3 regions of the Methylobacterium mesophilicum SR1.6/6 genome follow, and region 1 is predicted to be linked to each of the others. Evidence: riboswitches for the same ligand, from Rfam matches in the RefSeq annotation. Region 1 holds a riboswitch; each other region holds the start of a gene.
The links. Region 1 has a riboswitch for cobalamin ahead of MMSR116_RS29550 (TonB-dependent receptor). Riboswitches for the same ligand answer to the same signal wherever they lie in the genome.

Region 1 (6,190 bases):
GAGAGCCTGCGTGGAGCGCTGGCCCGCCTCGAACTGCCGGATCTCGCCGAAGCCGGTCTGGAGGAGGCGCTGCGTAGCCTCGTCGCGGACTGGCGAGGACAACTCAGGTCCGGCCCGGCCCTGCATCTCGATGTGACGGGCGATCTCACCGACATGCCCGAGAACGTCGCGGCGAGCCTCTACCGGATCGCGCAGGAACTCCTGACGAACGCCTTGCGCCACGGCAGGCCGAGCCGGGTCTTCCTGCGGCTCGACCGGTCGGAGGCCGGGCCACGGACGGTGACGCTGACGCTGGACGACGACGGCGGCGGCGATGCGTCCCGAGCCGCGTCCCATACCGGCCGGGGGCTCGTCGGCATCCGCGCACGGCTCGCCGCCCTCGGCGGAGCGTTCTCGCTCACCGGCACCGGCACCGGGATCCGGGCCTGCGCATCCGTGCCAACCGTCGGCTGAGGTCGCCGCATGGCCACGTCCATCCTCCTCGTCGATGACCATCCCGTCGTGCGGGAGGGCTATCGCCGCCTGATCGAGCGACAGCCAGGCTTGGTCGTGGTCGCGGAAGCCGAGAGCGCGGCAGCGGCCTATTGCCAATACAAGGCTCACGAGCCCGATCTCGTGATCCTCGACCTGTCGCTGCCCGGCCCGAGCGGCATCGAGGCCATCCGTCACATCCGCCAATGGGACGGGGCCGCCCGCATCGTCGTGTTCAGCATGCGCACCGGAGCGTTGATCGCGCGCCAAGCCTTCGCCGCAGGGGCGAGCGGGTATGTCAGCAAGGCGAGCTCACCCCGTGAGCTGCTGGCGGCGGTGGCCGCCGTGCTCCGCGGCGAGCGAGCGATGAGCGCCGACATCGCGCGCGCGATCGCCCAGGACGAGGTGGCCGGGGGGCGCACGGCGCTCGACGACCTCAGCCCGCGGGAACTCGAAATCCTGAGCCTGACCGCGGGCGGGATGACCGCCCAGAGCGTAGCCGAGGCGCTGTGTCTGAGCCTCAAGACGGTGCACAACAACCTCTCGGTGATCCGCGCCACTCTCGGGGCGCGCACCGATGCCCATCTCGTCTGGATCGCGATCGGGGCTGGGCTTGTATCGCCCTCCGAGGAACGAATGCCCCTGCGGAAGCCCTAGGATTTCGTGCGCTCTGACGACTTCTCGACCAAAAGCCAACAGACTGACATCCACCCCGAGCCGAAGTTGCCGGACGGCTGACGAGCGGCCGCTTCTGAGAAGAGTCGGCAGCGGTCGGGGCGGCTGGGTTGGGTCGCAAGCGGACGGGCCGCTCGGTGTGGATCTGCGCCGGCCCGCCTTCGAGCAGCAAAGCATGGACGCGGACCGTCGTCTCCGCGCCCGCCTCTGGCCCAGAAAAGGCCCGCCGAGCGTCCGGACGCACGCGGGTGGGCTCAGAAGCGACCCGCGATGGTCAGGCGCACGGCCGTGGGCTCCACCGGATGGAAGACCCGGTCGATCAGCCCCTCCGCCGCCTCGCCGGGCAGGCGGGACACGTACGCGTAAGTGATCTGGTCGGACTTGCTGTTGGTCAGGTTCAGCACGTCCAGCGAGACGCTGATGCCGGTCTCGAAATTGTAGCCAACCCGGCCGTTGAACAGCGCGGTCGGTCGCGAGCGGATCGAGTTGTCCTCAATCAGGGGTCGCGGGCCGAAGTAGCGGAATCTCAGGGAGCCGAACCAGCCGAGCGGCTCGCCGAAGGTGACGCCCGCCGAGGCGATGGTGGTGGGCGCCTCGGGCACGCGGTTGCCGACCGGATCGTAGTCCGAGAACCGGGCGTTGGTGATCGTCAGGTCCCCCTCCAGCGACAGCCAGGGCGTTACGGCGTAGCGGTTCGTCCACTCGACACCGAAGCGCCGGGTCGGGCGACTCGGCTCCGTCGTGCCGGTGTCGCCCTGGAACAGGTTCTCCGAGGCGAAGTCGAGCCGGAACAGGGCGAGGCTCGTCTCCAGACCGGCGATGGAGCGGTTGCGCAGCCCGACCTCGTAGCCCGTGGACGGCACCAGGAACGGCGAGCGGGTGGTGTTGAACAGCGACGACGTCGGGTCGACGGTGGCGGTCACGCCGCGCACGTCGTTCGAGTGGAAGCCGCCGCCGTAATTCACGTAGAGTTCGGTGTCGAACCACGGCCCGAGCGTCAGGCCGAGCTTCGGGTTGACGATGCCGTCCCGCGCTTGGCCGGAATTGGCCGGCGTGTCCGAGACGACGCTGGCGGAGTAGCCGTCCGCGCGGAAGCCGATCGAGGTGCGCAGCCAGTCGGTCCAGCGGACCCGGTTGTCGAAGTAGAAGGCCCCGCTCGTCTCCAGCACGCGATCGTCGAGCACCCCGGAACGGTACTGCCGGTTCGTGGTGTTGAACAGACCGACACGGATCGAGTCGGTCCGCGTCTGCACGCCGATCTCGTTCTCCATCGGGCGCCCGAACAGGTCGCCCTGGAAGATGTGCAGGGCCTCGCCGCCGCCGATAATGCGTTGATCGAGCTGGTGGAACTGGTCGCCATTGACCGGGTCGTTGAGGAAGTAGGTGAAATCGTTGAACAGGTTCAGCTGGGACCGGATGATGTAGGCCGAGGCCCGCGTCACGCCCGTATCGTCCGTCGCACTGAACTTGCCCGAGAGCGAGAAGCGCGAGGTGTCTCCGCCATCCGCGGGATTGATCGTGCCGTAGCGGCTGATGAGGCCAGAGACGACGGCGCGCTCGGGGATCTGGTTGGTCGCCGTCCACCGGGCTGCGTAGGCCATGCCGGTGATCGAGAAGCCGTCGAGCGGTGTGCCCTGGCTGTAGCGGGCCACCCCGTTGATCTTGCGCAGCGCGTCCGGGACGACCCACGGGCCGTCATAGACCTGCGCCTCGCCAGCCAGGAGCAGGTTGCCCTCGCCCAGCGGCACGGTGGTGATCGACAGGGCGCGCTTGTAGCCGAAGCTGCCGATCGATGTGAGGGCGACGTTCCTGGGTGTCGCGTCGAGGTAGTCGATCCGCACCGAGCCCGCGGAGGCGAAATCGCCGTCGCGCACGAAATACGGCCCCTTGTGGAATTCCACGGCACCGACAAGCTCGGGGATGAGGAAGTTGATGTCGGCGTAGCCCTGGCCGTGGGCGTGGGTGCGCATGTTGAGCGGCATGCCGTCGAGGAACAGCGCGATGTCGGTGCCGTGGTCGAGGTTGAAGCCGCGCAGGAAAAACTGATTGGCTTTGCCCTCGCCCGAGTGCTGTGTGACGATCAGCCCCGGCACCGCCTCCAGCACCTCGCCGGGGCGGGTCACGGGGCGGCTGTTGACCTGCGCACCCGTGATGACGCCGGAACTGGCGGAGTCCACCGGTGTGCTGATCCCGCCGATGCCGGTCGTGCCTCCGACATAGCCTGCGCTCGCGGACGGACCGGCTTGCGGAGCCATGGCCGCGGCGGTCTCCGCCGTGACCGAGATCTCCTCCAGCGTCGCCTCGGTGGTCGCCGCACGCGACGTGGATCGGTCCTGGGCTACAGCCGCTGATGCGAGTGCGGCGAGGCCGAGGCCCGACAAGGTCGAGAGCCGTCGGCCGGTTTGACGGTGGAACACGGGAGCCTCGGCAACGGCAGTGGCACGTCACCGCGAACAAGTCCGAGACAACCGCGTCAGCGCGGCTGTCTCGACACCCACCAGGACACCCCGCCCGGCGCGTTTCGCGTGTGACCACGGCTGACGGCAGGTCTCCTGGCTCGCGGGTCGCCGCCCTCGCACCGTCTTCCCGGATGGGTCTCATCCAGTGACGCGGTGGTGCTGGGCTCGCCGCTTACAGTTGCGGGGGCAGCCGCGGCCTTGGAGCAGGCTCCTCACCGCGTTCCCTTTTGATCCCCGAGGGGAACCGTCACAGTCAGGCTAGGTGATCGGCCAAAGCTTCGTCAACGCGACGAAGCGCGTTCCTGTGACGTGTGCCCTTTTGGCTGCGTTCGGGAGCGCGCCTTGTGGGAGTGGCCGGCCGCTCCCGCTGCGTGCAGTCCCGCTATTCAGCCTTGCGATGCCCGCGACCGTGCTGATCCTTGTCGGCACCTGCCGCCGCCGCGGCTTCCTTCTCGGCCTTGCCCGCCGTCGCCGTGCTCGTGGCGGCGTCGCTGGTTGCGCCGGACGGTGCGTTGGACGCGGCCGATTTCGGATGGCCTCTGCCCTCCGTCGGCGTCTCGGCTTTCCCACCCTCCATCACCACAGGATGGCCGGCATCGGCCTTGGCGCTTCCGGCCGCTTGGACCTCGGCCGTCTTCTGCTCCTGTGCGCTCCGCGTCGCATGGTGCTGGCCGTCACCGGACTGACCCTTCGCGGGATTCGACATCGTGACCTCATCTGTGCTGGTCACGCGGCAACGGCCCACAGCCGCCACAGTTCGGTGAGGTCGCCCGGTGCGACGAATGGCCGAACGCGGCGCGCGGCCTGCGCGGCTTCCCTGCCAGACAGGTCGTCGACATGCGCGGGCCCGGACGCGCTAGGGCGATCACCGTCGTCGTCTTCGGTCATTGCCGCCCGGCCGGTTCGAGCGGGCGGCAACCGCGCAGCCAGCCGCGGAACCCATGCTCTTGAGCAGTGTGAGCGCTCAAGACCGCACGAAGGCTCTGTCGCCGCCACCCCGGGCGATGAGATTGAGAGTGGCGACCGTCCGCTTCTCCACCAGCTGAGTCTGGAAACGGACGGGCCGCTTGCGGCCGCAAACCGGACAGCCACCTGTCTTTCCTTGCACGCGGTGCGCTGACCGAGATCGCGCCGCGACGTTCTTGAGCCGAGCCGGTTGCATGCGAGGCCGCTATGGAACAAAATGTGAACTCGTGGTCGGGCGCGGCGGGCGCTACCGTGGGCAGCGACATGTCACCTTCACGTTCCGGCCGCACGCTGTTCTTCTTCGAGAAACCCTCGGCGATGCGGCAGCTGCAGCGCTTCTTCCGCTCACCGAACACCGTCTGCGTGGCCGCCGAGGGGCACCTGCTGTCCGCCGAAGAGCCGGGCAGTATCCGACCCGAGTGGAAGCCCTGGCGCTTCGATGCGCTGCCCATCACGCTCGCCACGATCCCGGTCAGTTGCGGCACGAACCGGTCCGGGCAATCGCACGAGCCGAAGATCGCCGCCATCCGGCAGGCGCTGAGCGGCGTCGAGCGCGTGATCATCGCGACCGATCCCGGGCGCGAGGGTTCCATGATCGCCTGGGAGGTGCTGGAGCACCTCGGCTGGCGTGGCCGCGTCGACCGGATCAAGCTCGGCGCGCTCGACGATGTCTCGATCCGGCGCGCCTTCGCGGCCCTGGCCAAGGAAGTCGGCTCGGGCGAGCGCGACTACGCCGCCTACCTCGAAGCGCTGTGCAGGCAGTACGAGGACTACCACCTCGGGCTGAACGGCACCCGGGCCATCTCGCTGCGCCTGCGCCCGCCCGAGTTCCGGGAACCCTGGCGCTTCGGTGGCGTGCAGACGCCCACCCTCGCCATTCTGGCCGACCTGGAGGCGCGCATCCGCTCCTTCGTGCCGCAGGACTTCTTCAAGGTCGCCCTGCACCTGAGCACGCAATCCGGTGCCGAACTGACGCTGTGGCACGCCCCCAAGGATCGGATCTTCGACGCGGCCATCGCCGAGACGATCCGGCAGGCGGCCACGACCTGGTCGGGCCCCCTGGCGGTCGCGCACAAGGACGTGCGCCGCGCGCCCCCTCGTCTGTTCTCCAAGGACACCCTGGCGCGGCGCTGCGCCAAGCGGTTCGGCTGGGACCCGCAGCACACGGCAGGGCTCGCTCAGGAGCTGTACGACCAGGGTTACCTCAGCTACCCGCGCACGGAGTCCGAGTACCTGCCGGACGGGCAGGCGGGTGATGCCGCCGCGATCGTCGCCGCCATCGCGACCGTGCTGACCGACATGCGCGACGTCAGTCCGGGAGGCGAGGTGCCCCTGATCCGACGCGGGGCGAAGGGGCACTACGTCAAGGACCCGGGCGAGCACCATGCCATCGTGCCCCTGCGCAAGGTGCCGGAGCGCAGCCGGCTTTCGGCCGACCAGTTCCGGTTGTGGGAACTCGTCGCGAAGGCCTTTCTCGCCGCCCACCTGCCCGACGGCATCGACGCCCGAACGACCGTCACGGCCGAGGTCGGGACGCCGCTGGGCGCGAAGCGGTTTGCCGTTTCAGGCAGCGTCATCCGCGCCCCGGGCTGGCGTGCGATCTACGGCAGCGAGGCCGA
Region 2 (6,190 bases), 1.3 Mb from region 1:
CGTAGCCTGGTTCGTCCGCCCGGATCGCGATACCGTCCAGCAGGTTGTGGCCGAGCATGAGTGCCAGGGCACCGGCTACGAGGGCGGCCCGCGGCAGCCAGAGCAACCCGGCCAGCGCCACCATGCACAGGCCGATCACCCAGATCACCTGCAGGTACAGGATCGGCGGCCGGACACTGCCGGCCCAGGCGAAGTTGACGAGCGTCACCTCCAGCAGGAGCAGGAGCAGACCGCGCTTGAGCAGGAAGGTGGCGGTCGCCCGCCTGCCGTGCCTCTGCCCATAGAGGTGGGCCGAGAGGCCGGTGAGCAGGATGAAGACCGGCGCGCAGAGGTGCGAGGCCGCCCGCGTTAGGAACAGGTCGGGCGGCGTCGCGGCGAGGTCCACGGGATCGCGGACCTGGGCGTGCAGGTAGAAGAACTCCCGCACGTGGTCGACGAGCATCAGCAGCATCACCAGCCCGCGCAGGGCATCGATGGAGATGAGGCGTCCGGTCCTGGCCGATTTTTCCGCCGGCGCCTCCAGCGTGCCCGGATGCACGCCCATCAGAACCGCGCCGTCATGCTGACGGCCACCCGCCGGGGCTCGCCGACGCCCACCCAGAAAGCGTTGTAGGAGCGCTCGTAGTAGGTCTCGTCGAAGATGTTATCGACGTTCAGCCCGAAGCGCAGGTTCTCGTAGCGATAGTAGGCCAGGGCATCGGTCAGTACGTAGCCGGGGAGCCGAAACCGCTCGTTGCCGCTGTCCCCGAGACGCGAGCCGACGGCCCGGACGCCGCCGCCGAAGCCGAAGCCCTTCCAGTCGCCGGCCTGGACCTCGTAGACGCCGAGCAGGCTGCCCGAGTGGCGCGGGATGTTGAGGAGCGGCGAGCCGACCCGAAGGACCTCGTCGCGGGTCACTGCGGCGTCGATGAAGGCGTATCCGCCGATCACCCGGAACTCGGGGGTCACCTGTCCGACGAAGCTGAGGTCGAAGCCCTGGCTGCGCACGGCCCCGGCGGCGATCTGGAAGAAGAAGTCCCGCGGGTCGGTGGTGAGGACGTTCTCCTTTTCGATGTGGAAGGCCGCGCCGGTCACGCTCAGGCCGGTGAAGAGATCGAGCTTGACGCCTGCCTCGTAGCCGAAGCCGGTCTCCGGGGCGAAGGGTCGGGTCGCGATGTCGAAGCCGGTGTTGGGGCGGAACGAGGCCGCGACGTTGCCGTAGAACGAGAGGAAGGACAGCGGCTGGTAGACGAGGCCCGCGCGCGGCGAGAAGCCGGTCCGGTCCTGCTCCGTGCGCTCGTTGCCGACCTTGTCGCGGAAGGTCTGGTTGTAGAAGTCGGTCCGGTTGCCGAGGAGTAGCTTCCATTCCGGGCTGAGCGCGATCTGGTCCTGCACGTAGACGGCGGTGTTGCCGACGTTCTCGCTCGCGCTGTAGCGCCGGGTGAAGGGCGGCTTGGGCTGGCCGTAGACCGGGTTGAACAAGTCGATGGCGAACGGGTTGAGCCGTGGGGTCGAGCGCAGCAGGTTCTCGGTGCTGTTATAGCGCTCGTGCTCCAGGCCGAGCAGCACCGTGTGGGCGAACGGCCCGGTGTCGAAGTGCCCGACGAGCTCGGCCTGCCCGATCGCCACGCCCCAGGTGAAGTCGTGCCGGCGGAACTCGCGCAGCAGGGTTCGTCCGTCGTCGAGGAGGCCGGTCGCACCTGTCTGCAGGCCGGTGAGGCTTCCAGTGTTGAAGTGGCCGGCGACCCTGAGCTGCCAGTCGGCGTCGAAGGCGTGATCGAGCCGGATCTGCAGGATCCTGGCTTCCGACACGGAATCGTCGCCCGGCTCGCCGAAGAAGCGGGAGCGCGGGACGAGGCCGAGGCGGTTGTTCACCGCGACGGTGCCACGGTCGAAGGTCTGGCGGTTGCGGAGGTACTGCGCCTCGACGGTGAGCTTGGTGTCCGGGCTGATCTGCCAACTCACCACGGGCGCGACCAGGACGCGGTCGCCGTCGACGAAATCGCGGAAGCTATCCTGCCGCGCGAGGGCACCGTTGAACCGGTAGAGGACGGTGCCCTCCTCGTTCAGGGGTCCGCCGGCGTCGACGGTGGTGCGCGCCGTGCCGAAGCTCCCGAACAGCGTGCCCATCTCGACGAAGGGCAGGGCCACGGGCTGCTTGGTCAGGATGTTGACGGTGCCGCCCGGGTCGCTGCGCCCATAGAGTGCCCCGCTCGGCCCCTTGAGCACCTCGATGGACTGCACGTTCTGGGTATCCGGCGCGCCGTTGTAGCCGCGGGCGATGTTGAAGCCGTTGAAGAAGATGTCCTGGGTGGCGAAGCCGCGCACCGAGTAGAGCGCGAGGTTCTGGGCTCCGAAGTCATTCTGCTTGCTGACGCCCGGCACGTAGTCGAGGGCGCGCTCGACGCGCGTGGCGGCGGTGTCTCGCAGGACCTCCTGGGGCACGACGTCGACCTGCTGGGGCAGCGAGAGCCGCGGCGTCACGGTCTTGGTCCCGCTGTAGAGATCCCTGACCTGATAGGTCGGCGCGGCGGTGTAGCTGCCTTCGACCGAGAGCGGATCAAGAACTACAGCGGCCGCTGCTGCCTCGGCCGGGTCTCCCTGGGCCAGCGCCGGAGATGCGCCTGGGAGGGCGAGCGCGAGCATCGCGATGCATGCGCAAAGCCGCCTTTGGGAAGTTGAACGAAACACGGGCCTAGGACCTCGGGACGGCAGTGGCACGTCACCGCGAACGAGGCCTTGCCAGCCGCGCTGGCGCACGGCCGTCTCGACACCCGTCAGGACCACCCCGCCCGACGCGTTTCGCGTGTGACCACGGCTGACGGCAGGTCTCCTGGCTCGCGGGTCGCCGCCCTCGCACCGTCTTCCCGGGGTGACCCAGTGACATGGTGGTGAAGGACTCGCCGCTTACAGTTGCGGGGGCAGCCACGGCTTCGGAGCAGACCCCTCACCGTGTTCCCTTTTGATCCCCGAGGGGAACCGTCATGGCCCAGCTACAGCCTCACGAACTCGTGAGTCAACGCGAACTTCGGAATAGCTATGCCGTGACACGCTCTCGGCGTTTGGCCAGTTCCTGCAATGGGTCGAACGTCCGCGTTTTGAGCTCGGTGCTTCAAAGCCGACAGGCTGAAAGCCACCCGGGTCGGGCGCCAAAAGGACCAATGGCGGCGCCCGACGAGGCCGAAATCAGAATGGCTGCTCCAAGCAAGATATGCTCACTACCGCCCTGAATGTACCGCCTGGAACGATTTTACGGTGCGTGCCGCCTCAATCATTCTCTCAATGTCAATCGGCAAAACTAGATGATCGATCACATCTTTAAGTTTAATGAGAGTCTGGCCTTTGAAATAGCGCTCCATCTCTGACCGTCTGGCTTTGCTCTCGTGGCCGATCACTTCCTCCACAAATTCTCGCTGAGCTCCAGCATTCAGAATGAGCGTGGTCGCCGAGTGGCGGAACGAGTGAAATACGACGTCCTTCCGCACGTCGTGGTGTGATTTGAAGCGCTGGAACCATTTTCCGAAAGCGCTACCGTAAGATGCTTCGTCGCCATCATTGAGAACGTCGTTCTGCTCGGCGCCCGCTCTGCCTTCCGACAAGAGCAGTTCGTCCTCCCCTCGTCCGTCCACCAGGGCTTCGATCAAACCGAGCTTGAGGAGATTTTGATGGAGAGGGACCCATCGAGCGCTGCCCTCCGCCTTCAGTTCGAGGGTCCGCTCCATCAGGTTGAAGTACCAAATCCCAGTCTCTTCATCCCGCACGACGTGTCGTACCCGGAGTTGGAATATCTCGCCGCGACGCATGCCACTGTGAGACCCAATAAGGATCCCCCAGTATCGCTCGTCGCGCAGGAGATAGGGACCTGGTTTCTTCCAGCTGCGCCGACTGCGAATTCCAAAGAATAAATCTGCATTTAGCACGGCCGCGAGTTCTTCATGATTCCAGGCCGGACGCTCGTCCCGGGCCTTGTGATGCCGTCCTCGCACGCGCTTCAGGTTAATGTGCAAGTCATCGAAGATTGACGGCACACCCTTGGCGACCACTTCGTTGGACTGGGCCCACCGCCAGATACCTGACAACGCCGCAAGGTGCCGGTTAAAGGTCTGAGGTTTTATTCGGCTGACGTCGGACCTGTTCCTGGAGTATTCAATCAAGCCGCGAATGCCGTGTTGGCGTCGGATTTCACGCCATTCTCTGTTCTTATCATAGTTGGCTGGTAGCGCGAGCAAAGAACGCTTGAATTCCGTGGCATCAGCTGGCCCGTAGGCACTGAGCGGTTTGTCTCCGCAAATTTCAATAAATAAACGTGCGGTGGACTGAGCTTGGAGCTCGATCGATGGCTTCCAAGCACCGCTTTCCACCCGATCTCTACCGTAGGTCGTCCAGCATTCGCTGAACAATTTGCGAGAGTGACGTAGCAAAGGATCAGCAGGCGCGTCAGACCTCGATCGCGGAGCTGGAGCAGCCTCACGATGCGTGGCCGCGTGCAGGGGATGATGAGGCAGGACGCGGTCGCGGAGATAGGTTAGTTTCTCCTCGGTGATCGTGATATCGGCGTCGAGCAGTGCGCGGCACAGCGCGTTTGAATGAGGGTATGAGTCGAGGTCGATCCCGTTTTGCGCAGCGAGATCCTTCGCGGTATCGCGAACAGAGACGAAATTGTTGAGGGACCGATCGCGCAGCAGGCCATCTAGCCGAACCTCATAAAGAAATTTCCATTCGGCCGGGTCGTTGAGCGTCCCCTTGGGACCGTCCGGTGCGGGATCGCTGCTGTCGTCTATCTCGTCTTCAGAGGCCGGGCTGTCGGACGGAGGGAGATCCTCGAGTTCCGGATAGTGCCCGATGGTGGCGAGCAAGCCATCGTGCTTTAGAGACTCGGATTCGAGGTACTGCTCCGCGAGCCGGGCGATATCGGCTCGCGTGAGCGACCGATTGAAACGGACGAGGTTAAACAAGGTCTCTGTCCCATCCCACAGGCGTTGCGCCATCCGTCGGGCCTCGCCCGGCGTGGCGTGCCCAAGCGAGCGCAGGATCTCACGCTGGCCGAACCGCTGGCGCAGGTCGTGGGGGATGATACGGCGAAAAAAGACCGTTTGTCGGCGACGGCGGAGATGAGTACGGGCCAAGGCAGGAATCCCTGCCGTCCAGACGAGTGGACCTCCCGAGTGGACCTGGACGGAGCGGTCGGCCCGGGCGGGTCCGAAAACAGCCGGAGAATCAACGGCCGGCTGAGAATCTTGAGCCTTTGGCTGGGGCGCCAGGATTCGAACCTGGGAATGGCGGTACCAAAAACCGCTGCCTTACCACTTGGCGACGCCCCACCATGGGCCGGGGCTCTCTAGACGCCGGGGGACCGGCTGGCAAGCCGTTGAGGCGGGAAGCGGAGCCGCTTCCCGCCTCCTCAGCGCGGGTCGGGGATGCCATCGGTCCGGCGCGGGAGCTTGAGCGGATTGGCGGCCTGAAGCGCTGCCGGCAGCAGGGCGTCGGGGACGTCCTGATAGCTCACCGGCCGCAGGAACCGGTCGATCGCGAGGCTGCCCACCGAGGTCGTGCGCCCGTCCGAGGTCGCCGGGTACGGGCCGCCATGCACCATGGCGTGCGCCACCTCGACGCCGGTGCCGAACCCGTCCACCAGGATGCGCCCGACCCGCCGCTCCAGGAGCGGCAGGAGTTCCCGCGCGGCCGCATGGTCCTCTGGCGCGAGGTGCAGCGAGGCCGTGAGCTGGCCCTCAAGATGGGCCAGCACCGCGCGCATCGCGGCGAGGTCCCGGCAGCGGACCACGAGGGCGGAGGCGCCGAACATCTCCTCCTGAAGCACGGGGTCGGCCAGGAACGCGTCCGCGTCGGTGGCGAACAGGGCGGCCCGGCCCTGCGCCGCCGCGCCCTCCGGCCCCTCGGCCAGCCGGGTGACGGCGGCGTGGCCCGCGACCCGGTCGACGCCCGCGCGGTACGCGTCCCGGATGCCGGGCGTCAGCATGGTGGCGGCCGGGCTCTCCCGCAGGGCCGCCGCGGCCGCGTCGAGGAACGCGTCGAGGCCCGGTCCCGGCACCGCCAGGATCAGGCCCGGATTGGTGCAGAACTGGCCGGCGCCCAGCGTCAGCGAGGCCGCGAAGGCCTTGCCGATCGCGGCGCCCCGCGCGGCGAGCGCCGCCGGGAACAGCAGGACCGGGTTGATGCTGCTCATCTCGGCATAGACCGGGATCGGCGCCGG
Region 3 (6,190 bases), 2.1 Mb from region 1:
AGCTCGAAGTGGAAGCGGTAGAGGAAGTCGCCCCCGCGCGTCTCGCGCACTGGTGCCGGCGCACCGGTCACGGGATCCAGGAGGGCATGTCCTGTCGGCGGGCCGGGACGGGAGCGCCAGTACAGCTCGATTACGGGGAAGTCCGGTCGCGGCATGCCGATCGACCAGCCGGTCGCATCGCCGGCGTGCTCCGCGAGGTAGCGGGCGCCGAGTTCGGCGGCCTGGGCTAGCGCGTCCGGACTGGGCTCAACGGTGGCCGCGAGTTCAGGCCGCATCCAGCGCGAGATGTTGGTTCGATAGTAGCTCGCCGTCCCGGTGACGAAGACCGCGAACAGCACCCAGCCGACCACCAGGCCCGACCAGGCATGCAGCCAGGCCATCGACTGCCGGAAGCTACCCCTCATCGGCGCGATCCGCCGGAAGCCCCGGCGCCTACCACCGGTAGCTCAGGCTCGCCAGCACCGTACGCGGATTGCCGTAGTAGCAGGACCCAAGGGTGTCGCAGGTGCCGACGTAGACTTTGTCGAAAAGGTTCGTGGCGTTGATCGCCAGGGTCGCCCCCGCCCAGGCCGGGTCCAGACGCGCGAGGTCGTAACGCAGCGTCGCGTCGAATAGGGTATAGGACGGAATGCGGATGGTGTTGGCTAGATCGCCGAGATGATCGCCGAAGAAGCGCACGCCGCCGCCGACGGTCAAGCCCAGCAGCGGGCCGGTCGAAAAGCTGTAGGTCGCGAATAGCGCGGCCTGATTGTACGGCGTCACCGGGATCCGCGAGCCGATCCGCGGCGCGGTCGGGCCGGTGCCGGTCCGCGTGATGCGGGCGTCGAGGTAGCTGTAGGCGGCGGCGATGTCGAAACCCTCGAAGGCGGTCACCCGTGCTTCGGCCTCGAACCCTTCCGCACGGACTCCGCCGACCTGAGCCTGGAAGCCGGAGGTCGTGGGCACCAAGACATTCTGCTGGTCGATTGAGAACCCGGCCAAGGTGAATAGGCTCGTAGTGCCGGGCGGCTGGTACTTCACGCCGCCCTCGATCTGATCGCCGGTGGTCGGCCGGAACGGCGTCGAGCCGGCGCCGAGCGCGGTCGGTGGGACGATGCCGTTGTAGCCGGTGCCGACCGCTGGCTGAAACAGCGTCGAATAGCTAACATAGGGGCTGATTCCGGCCTCGAACTCGTAGAGCAGCCCGGCACGGTAGGTGAAAGCGCGGTCGGTCTGCTCGATGCGCGTGTTGCCGACCTGCTGGAGCGTGGTGCTCCTCACGGTGTCGTGGCGTCCGCTCAGAAGCAGCACCCAGCGGTCGAGCCGGATCTGGTCCTGCGCATAGGCGCCGACCTGCTCCAGGTTCTGCCGGATGCGGGCCGTGATTGGCGGCAGCGGTTGAAAGCCGCGGTAGACCGGCGCGAAGACGTTCAGGCTCGTGGTCAGTGCGTTGCGGGTGGCGAACCCGAGATCGAAGGTGCGCACATCGAGGCCGAACAGGAGCGTATGCGCGAGCGGACCCGTCACCGCGTTCAGGACGAGCTGATTGTCCATCGTGAAGGCGTTGACGTTGTCGTCGAAACGCACGGCCCGGCGGGTGACGTTGCTGAAATCTGTGACTGCGCCGGCCGCGTTCGTCGGGAAGCCGAAGCCGCGCACCACCGGCAGGTCGACGTTGACACCGGAGTAGCGAAGGTTCTGCCGGAAGGTGACCGCTTCGTCGAAATGATGCTCGAACTGGTAGCCGATGCCGAACTGCTCGCGGCGGAAATTATCGTAGCCGGGCTCTCCGAGGAAGGTCGAGCGGCGGATGCGGCCGTTCGGGTTCGGGGTGAGCGTGCCCTGAGAGGGCAGAAACTGCAGGGACTTCGAGTCGTCTTTGATGTAGTAGCCGAGCACCGTGAGCTGCGTCGCCGCATTGGGCCGGAACGTGACGCTCGGTGCGATGAAGGCGCGATCGTCGTTCACGGTATCGACGATCGTGTCTGAGAGGCGGCCGAGACCGACGACGCGATAGAGCACCGTCTTCTCAGGATCGACCGGGCCGGTCACGTCGAAGGCACCCAAGAGCCGCCCGTAGCTGCCGCCCTGTACCAAAACCTCGCGGTAGGGCACGTCGAGGGGCTTCTTGCTGACGAAGTTGACGAGGCCGCCTGGCGGGGACTGCCCGTAGAGCACGGAGGCCGCCCCCTTGAGCACCTCCACGCGCTCGACCCCGTAAGTCTCGTAGCGGGACCACGCGTAGGTGCCTTTCGGCAGTTGCAGACCGTCAAGATACTCCGGTACGTCGAAGCCGCGCACCTTGATCCAGTCGTAGCGCGGATCGCCGCCGAAGCGCTCGACCTGCACACCGGCGGTGTAGCGCAGTGCCTCGCTCGGATTCTGTGCGCCGGTCGCCCGGATCTGGTCGGCTGTGACGACGCTGATCGACTGCGGCGTCTCGATCAGCGCAGTATCGGTCTTGGTGCCAGTGGCGCTACGCTTGGCTGTGAAGCCGCGTACCGGGCCATCCGCTCGCTCGCCGCTGGCACCGCCGACGCCCGGCGGACCAGATGCGGCGGCGCCTTCAGCCCCGACTACCGAAATCTCGCCGAGGGTGACCTGAGCCGGGGCGGGTTGCGCCGCAACGACTGCGACCATCGACGCAAACGCGCTCGCGGACACCATGTACAGCGAGCCCACTCGACAGATGATCCTGTACGTCCACATAAATTTCGAGCCCCGGGCGGCCGGTCGACCGCAGACGTCGCTGCTCCTTCACGGAGTCGTGAAGACCGTCATACGCTCCAGTCTCGCCCACAACAATGATCGATACTTTCGGAATAAGCATGATTCCGTTCGATCGAGTTTAGTGTTGTTCTAAGTTTTCAGATCGATGTGGTTCGTGCGGCGACCAAGGCGCTTGGTGGCATGCCGAAACGCTTCTTGAAGAGGGTCGCGAAGTGCGGGGCGGAATATCCGACGTTCTGGGCGACTTCACCGACGGTCGCCTTGCGGCTGGCGAGCATCCGGTAGGCCGATTGCAGACGCCGCTCCTGGAGGACGGCGTAGGGCGTCATGCCGTAGGTGATCCGGAAGCCACGGGTGAGCTTAGCCGGCGTCATTCCGACGCGCCGGGCTACCGCGTCGAAATCTGGTACGGAGTCGAGGCGTTCCAGGATTATTGCGCTAGCCGCCTCGACGCGGCCGCGATCCACGATCGTAAGCGTGCGAGTGAGCCCTACCGGCTCGGCCAATCCCTCAGCTTCGAACACGAGGGCGAGGAGTTCGAGGGCCTTAGCTGCTTGATACAGGGGCTGTCCCGCCGGGCCCGCTGCGGCAAGGATCTGCGACGCCACCGCCTGTATCGTCGCGTCGGCCGGACGCCCCTCGAAAACGAAACCACGCTCCACGGAGAGCTGCACCATCGCGGATGCGATGGTGCCTAGGCTCGTTTTGGCGTGGTCGGGATCGACTCGGACGTGAACGCTGCTTAGCGGCTGACCCGCCGAGACGGTCTGGTCCCTGACGAGTTCCCGCTCGGTGAAGCCGACGAGTAGCGCGGGAGCCTCGATCGCGATCGCGGGCAAGTCGTCAACCTGGAAGCTGGTTCGTCCGCGCAGGTAGACGACCACGCGTAGGCCCGTACCCACCGGTGCCGTCGTCCGGAATGTCTCCCCAAACGTAGTCTCGTTTGTGAAGACGCTCAGCCACCCACCGAGGTGATGGGCGACCGTGCTGGACGGGCGTTGAAAGACGTTATCCACTGACTCGGCAAAAGACATGTAGCCGAACTATAAATCGTAACTTGTTCGCAGTCGATAATCCGACAAAGATTTTAATTAGAACGATTACAATAAGTCAGGCTCTTTAGGTGCAGATACGCCGTGACACTCGGATAAGGCAATGATGTTTTAGGATTCATTCTTGCTGAAAGCTGTCAGAGTAAATAGATTCGGCTAGCTAAATGAATGGACGTTCGCATTGACTCACGAGCCCGTGAGGCATAGCTTGACAGTGACGGTTCCCCTCGGGGATCAAAAGGGAACGCGGTGAGATCACGCCCGTGAGGGCTCGGTCGATGCCGCGGCTGCCCCCGCAACTGTAAGCGGCGAGTCCTTCATCACGACGTCACTGGGCGCCCTCGCCCGGGAAGACGATGAGAGGGCGACGACCCGCGAGCCAGGAGACCTGCCGTCAGCCGTGGTCACACGCGGAGCTTGCCGGGCGGGGTGTCCTGGGAGGTGTCGCGGCGCCGTGGTTCCTTGGAGGACCCGACCGCCGAGGCCTTGTTCGCGGTGACGTGCCACAGCCGTCCCCCGAGGCCGTCCCGTGTCCTGTTCCGTTCCCTCCGCGCTCCAGCGCATGCTGGCGCTGTCCTGCGCCGCATCCACGCTGCTCGTCGCCGTTCCAGCCCGCGCGCAGCAGGTCGCCGCGCCCTTTGCCGATGCGCCGGGAGGCGCCCAGGCCGCGGTCTCCCTGTCCGAGATTTCGGTATCGGCCACCGGCGTACCGACGCCGATTGCCAACACAGGGTCGAGCGTCACCGTCCTGACTGAGCGCCTGCTTCAGGAACAGCAGCGCCGGACGGTGCCGGATGCTCTACAGCAGGTGCCCGGCCTCAACGTCGTCCAGACCGGCGGCGCCGGCGGCCAGACCTCGGTCTTCATCCGCGGCACCAACTCGAACCACGTGAAGGTCCAGATCGACGGCATCGACGTCAACGACCCTTCGACCCCGAACCGCGCCTTCGACTTCAGCCAGTTGCAGACCTACGACCTCTCCCGGATCGAGGTGCTGCGCGGCCCGCAGAGCGGCCTCTACGGGGCCGACGCTATCGGCGGCGTGATCTCTGTGGTCACCAAGCGCGGCGAGGGACCGGCCCGGGCGACGGCGACCGTCGAGGGCGGCTCGTTCGGCACCTTCAACCAGTTCGGCAACATCTCCGGCTCGGAGGGGATCTTCGACTACTCGGTCTCAGTCGGCCACATCCGGCAATCCGCCGTCCAGGTCACGCCGTTCGAGCTGCTACCCCGCGGCGTGCCGCTGCGGACCGCCTTCACCGACATCAAGACGGTCTCGACCAAGCTCGGGGCGCAACTCACCGACGAGTTCCGCCTGAACTACGTTCTACGCTTCTCCGACAGCGCCTATCTCGACCAAGCCGACGGCGGCTTCCCATACGTGCCGCTGCCGTACCGGAACCTCAACGACCAGCAGCAGCTGATCATGAGGGGCGAGGCCGAATGGACGCCGGTGCCGGGCTTCCACAATGTCTTCGGGGCGAACTACTCGAAGTTCGACCGCCTGTTCGCCGGCCCGCTGGATCCACTCGCGCCGCCGACGCCCACCACCTACCTCGGCGAGCGAACCCGGTTCGATTACCGCGGCGATTGGCAATTCTCGCCCGGCAACCTCGTGCTGTTCGGGGCCCAGCGCGAGGACGAGCGCTTCGAGACGACCGGCATCGACCGGTCCAACGGCAACACCGCCGGCTTCGCCGAGCTTCAGACGACGCCCTTCGCGGGAGCTGCGCTGGTGGCCAACATCCGCCACGACGCGAACGATCAGTTCGGCGGCGCGACCACCTTCCGGGTGGCGCCGAGCTACATCGTGCCCGGCACCGAGACCCGCCTGAAGGGCAGCGTCGGCACCGGCTTCAAGCCGCCGACCCTGAGCCAGCTCTATCAGGACTACCCGGGCTTCCGCTTCTTCGGGAACCCGAACCTACGGCCGGAGGAGAGCTTCGGGTTCGACGGCGGCTTCGAACAGCCGTTGTTCGACGGGTTCATGACCGTCGGCACGACCTACTTCCAGACCGACTTCAAGAACCTGATCCAGACGGCCTACTACCCGACCTTCTCCACCAACGTGAACGTCGGTCGGGCGACTGCCTACGGCACCGAGAGCTTCGTCGCCCTGCGCTTCAACGAGTTCTGGAGCGGGCGGCTGGACTGGACCACCACGGTGACGAAGGACGAGATCGCCCATCAGGAGCTGTTGCGCCGGCCACGCAATAAGGTCAGCGCCACCGCGATCTGGAACCTGATGCCGGGCTTGACCATGACTGGCACGCTCATCGTGCTGGGGTCGTTCGTGGACGGAAACAGGGACTTCTCCGTGCCGCGCCTGAAGGCCCCCGGCTTCACGCTGGTGAACCTCTCGGTCAACTACGCCTGGAGCGAGACACTCACGGTGTTCGGGCGGATCGATAACCTGTTCGACCAGCGCT

Region 2: another riboswitch for cobalamin. It lies ahead of MMSR116_RS23315 (TonB-dependent siderophore receptor); the one in region 1 lies ahead of MMSR116_RS29550 (TonB-dependent receptor).
Region 3: another riboswitch for cobalamin. It lies ahead of MMSR116_RS08130 (TonB-dependent receptor domain-containing protein); the one in region 1 lies ahead of MMSR116_RS29550 (TonB-dependent receptor).

Annotation. Positions count from the first base shown of each region.
Region 1 is NZ_CP043538.1:6,193,309-6,199,498, forward strand. Features, by position in the region: gene MMSR116_RS29540 (sensor histidine kinase) at 1-453, shown strand, start outside; gene MMSR116_RS29545 (response regulator) at 463-1,128, shown strand; gene MMSR116_RS29550 (TonB-dependent receptor) at 1,401-3,401, opposite strand; cobalamin riboswitch at 3,672-3,869, opposite strand; gene MMSR116_RS29555 (hypothetical protein) at 3,988-4,311, opposite strand; gene MMSR116_RS29560 (type IA DNA topoisomerase) at 4,836-6,190, shown strand, end outside.
Region 2 is NZ_CP043538.1:4,910,657-4,916,846, reverse strand. Features, by position in the region: gene MMSR116_RS23320 (DUF1624 domain-containing protein) at 1-544, opposite strand, end outside; gene MMSR116_RS23315 (TonB-dependent siderophore receptor) at 544-2,625, opposite strand; cobalamin riboswitch at 2,786-2,978, opposite strand; gene MMSR116_RS23310 (DUF6538 domain-containing protein) at 3,198-5,105, opposite strand; tRNA gene MMSR116_RS23305 (tRNA-Gln) at 5,226-5,300, opposite strand; gene MMSR116_RS23300 (aldehyde dehydrogenase (NADP(+))) at 5,381-6,190, opposite strand, start outside.
Region 3 is NZ_CP043538.1:1,734,589-1,740,778, reverse strand. Features, by position in the region: gene MMSR116_RS08145 (PepSY-associated TM helix domain-containing protein) at 1-404, opposite strand, end outside; gene MMSR116_RS08140 (TonB-dependent siderophore receptor) at 433-2,619, opposite strand; gene MMSR116_RS08135 (helix-turn-helix transcriptional regulator) at 2,847-3,593, opposite strand; cobalamin riboswitch at 3,963-4,171, shown strand; gene MMSR116_RS08130 (TonB-dependent receptor domain-containing protein) at 4,324-6,190, shown strand, end outside.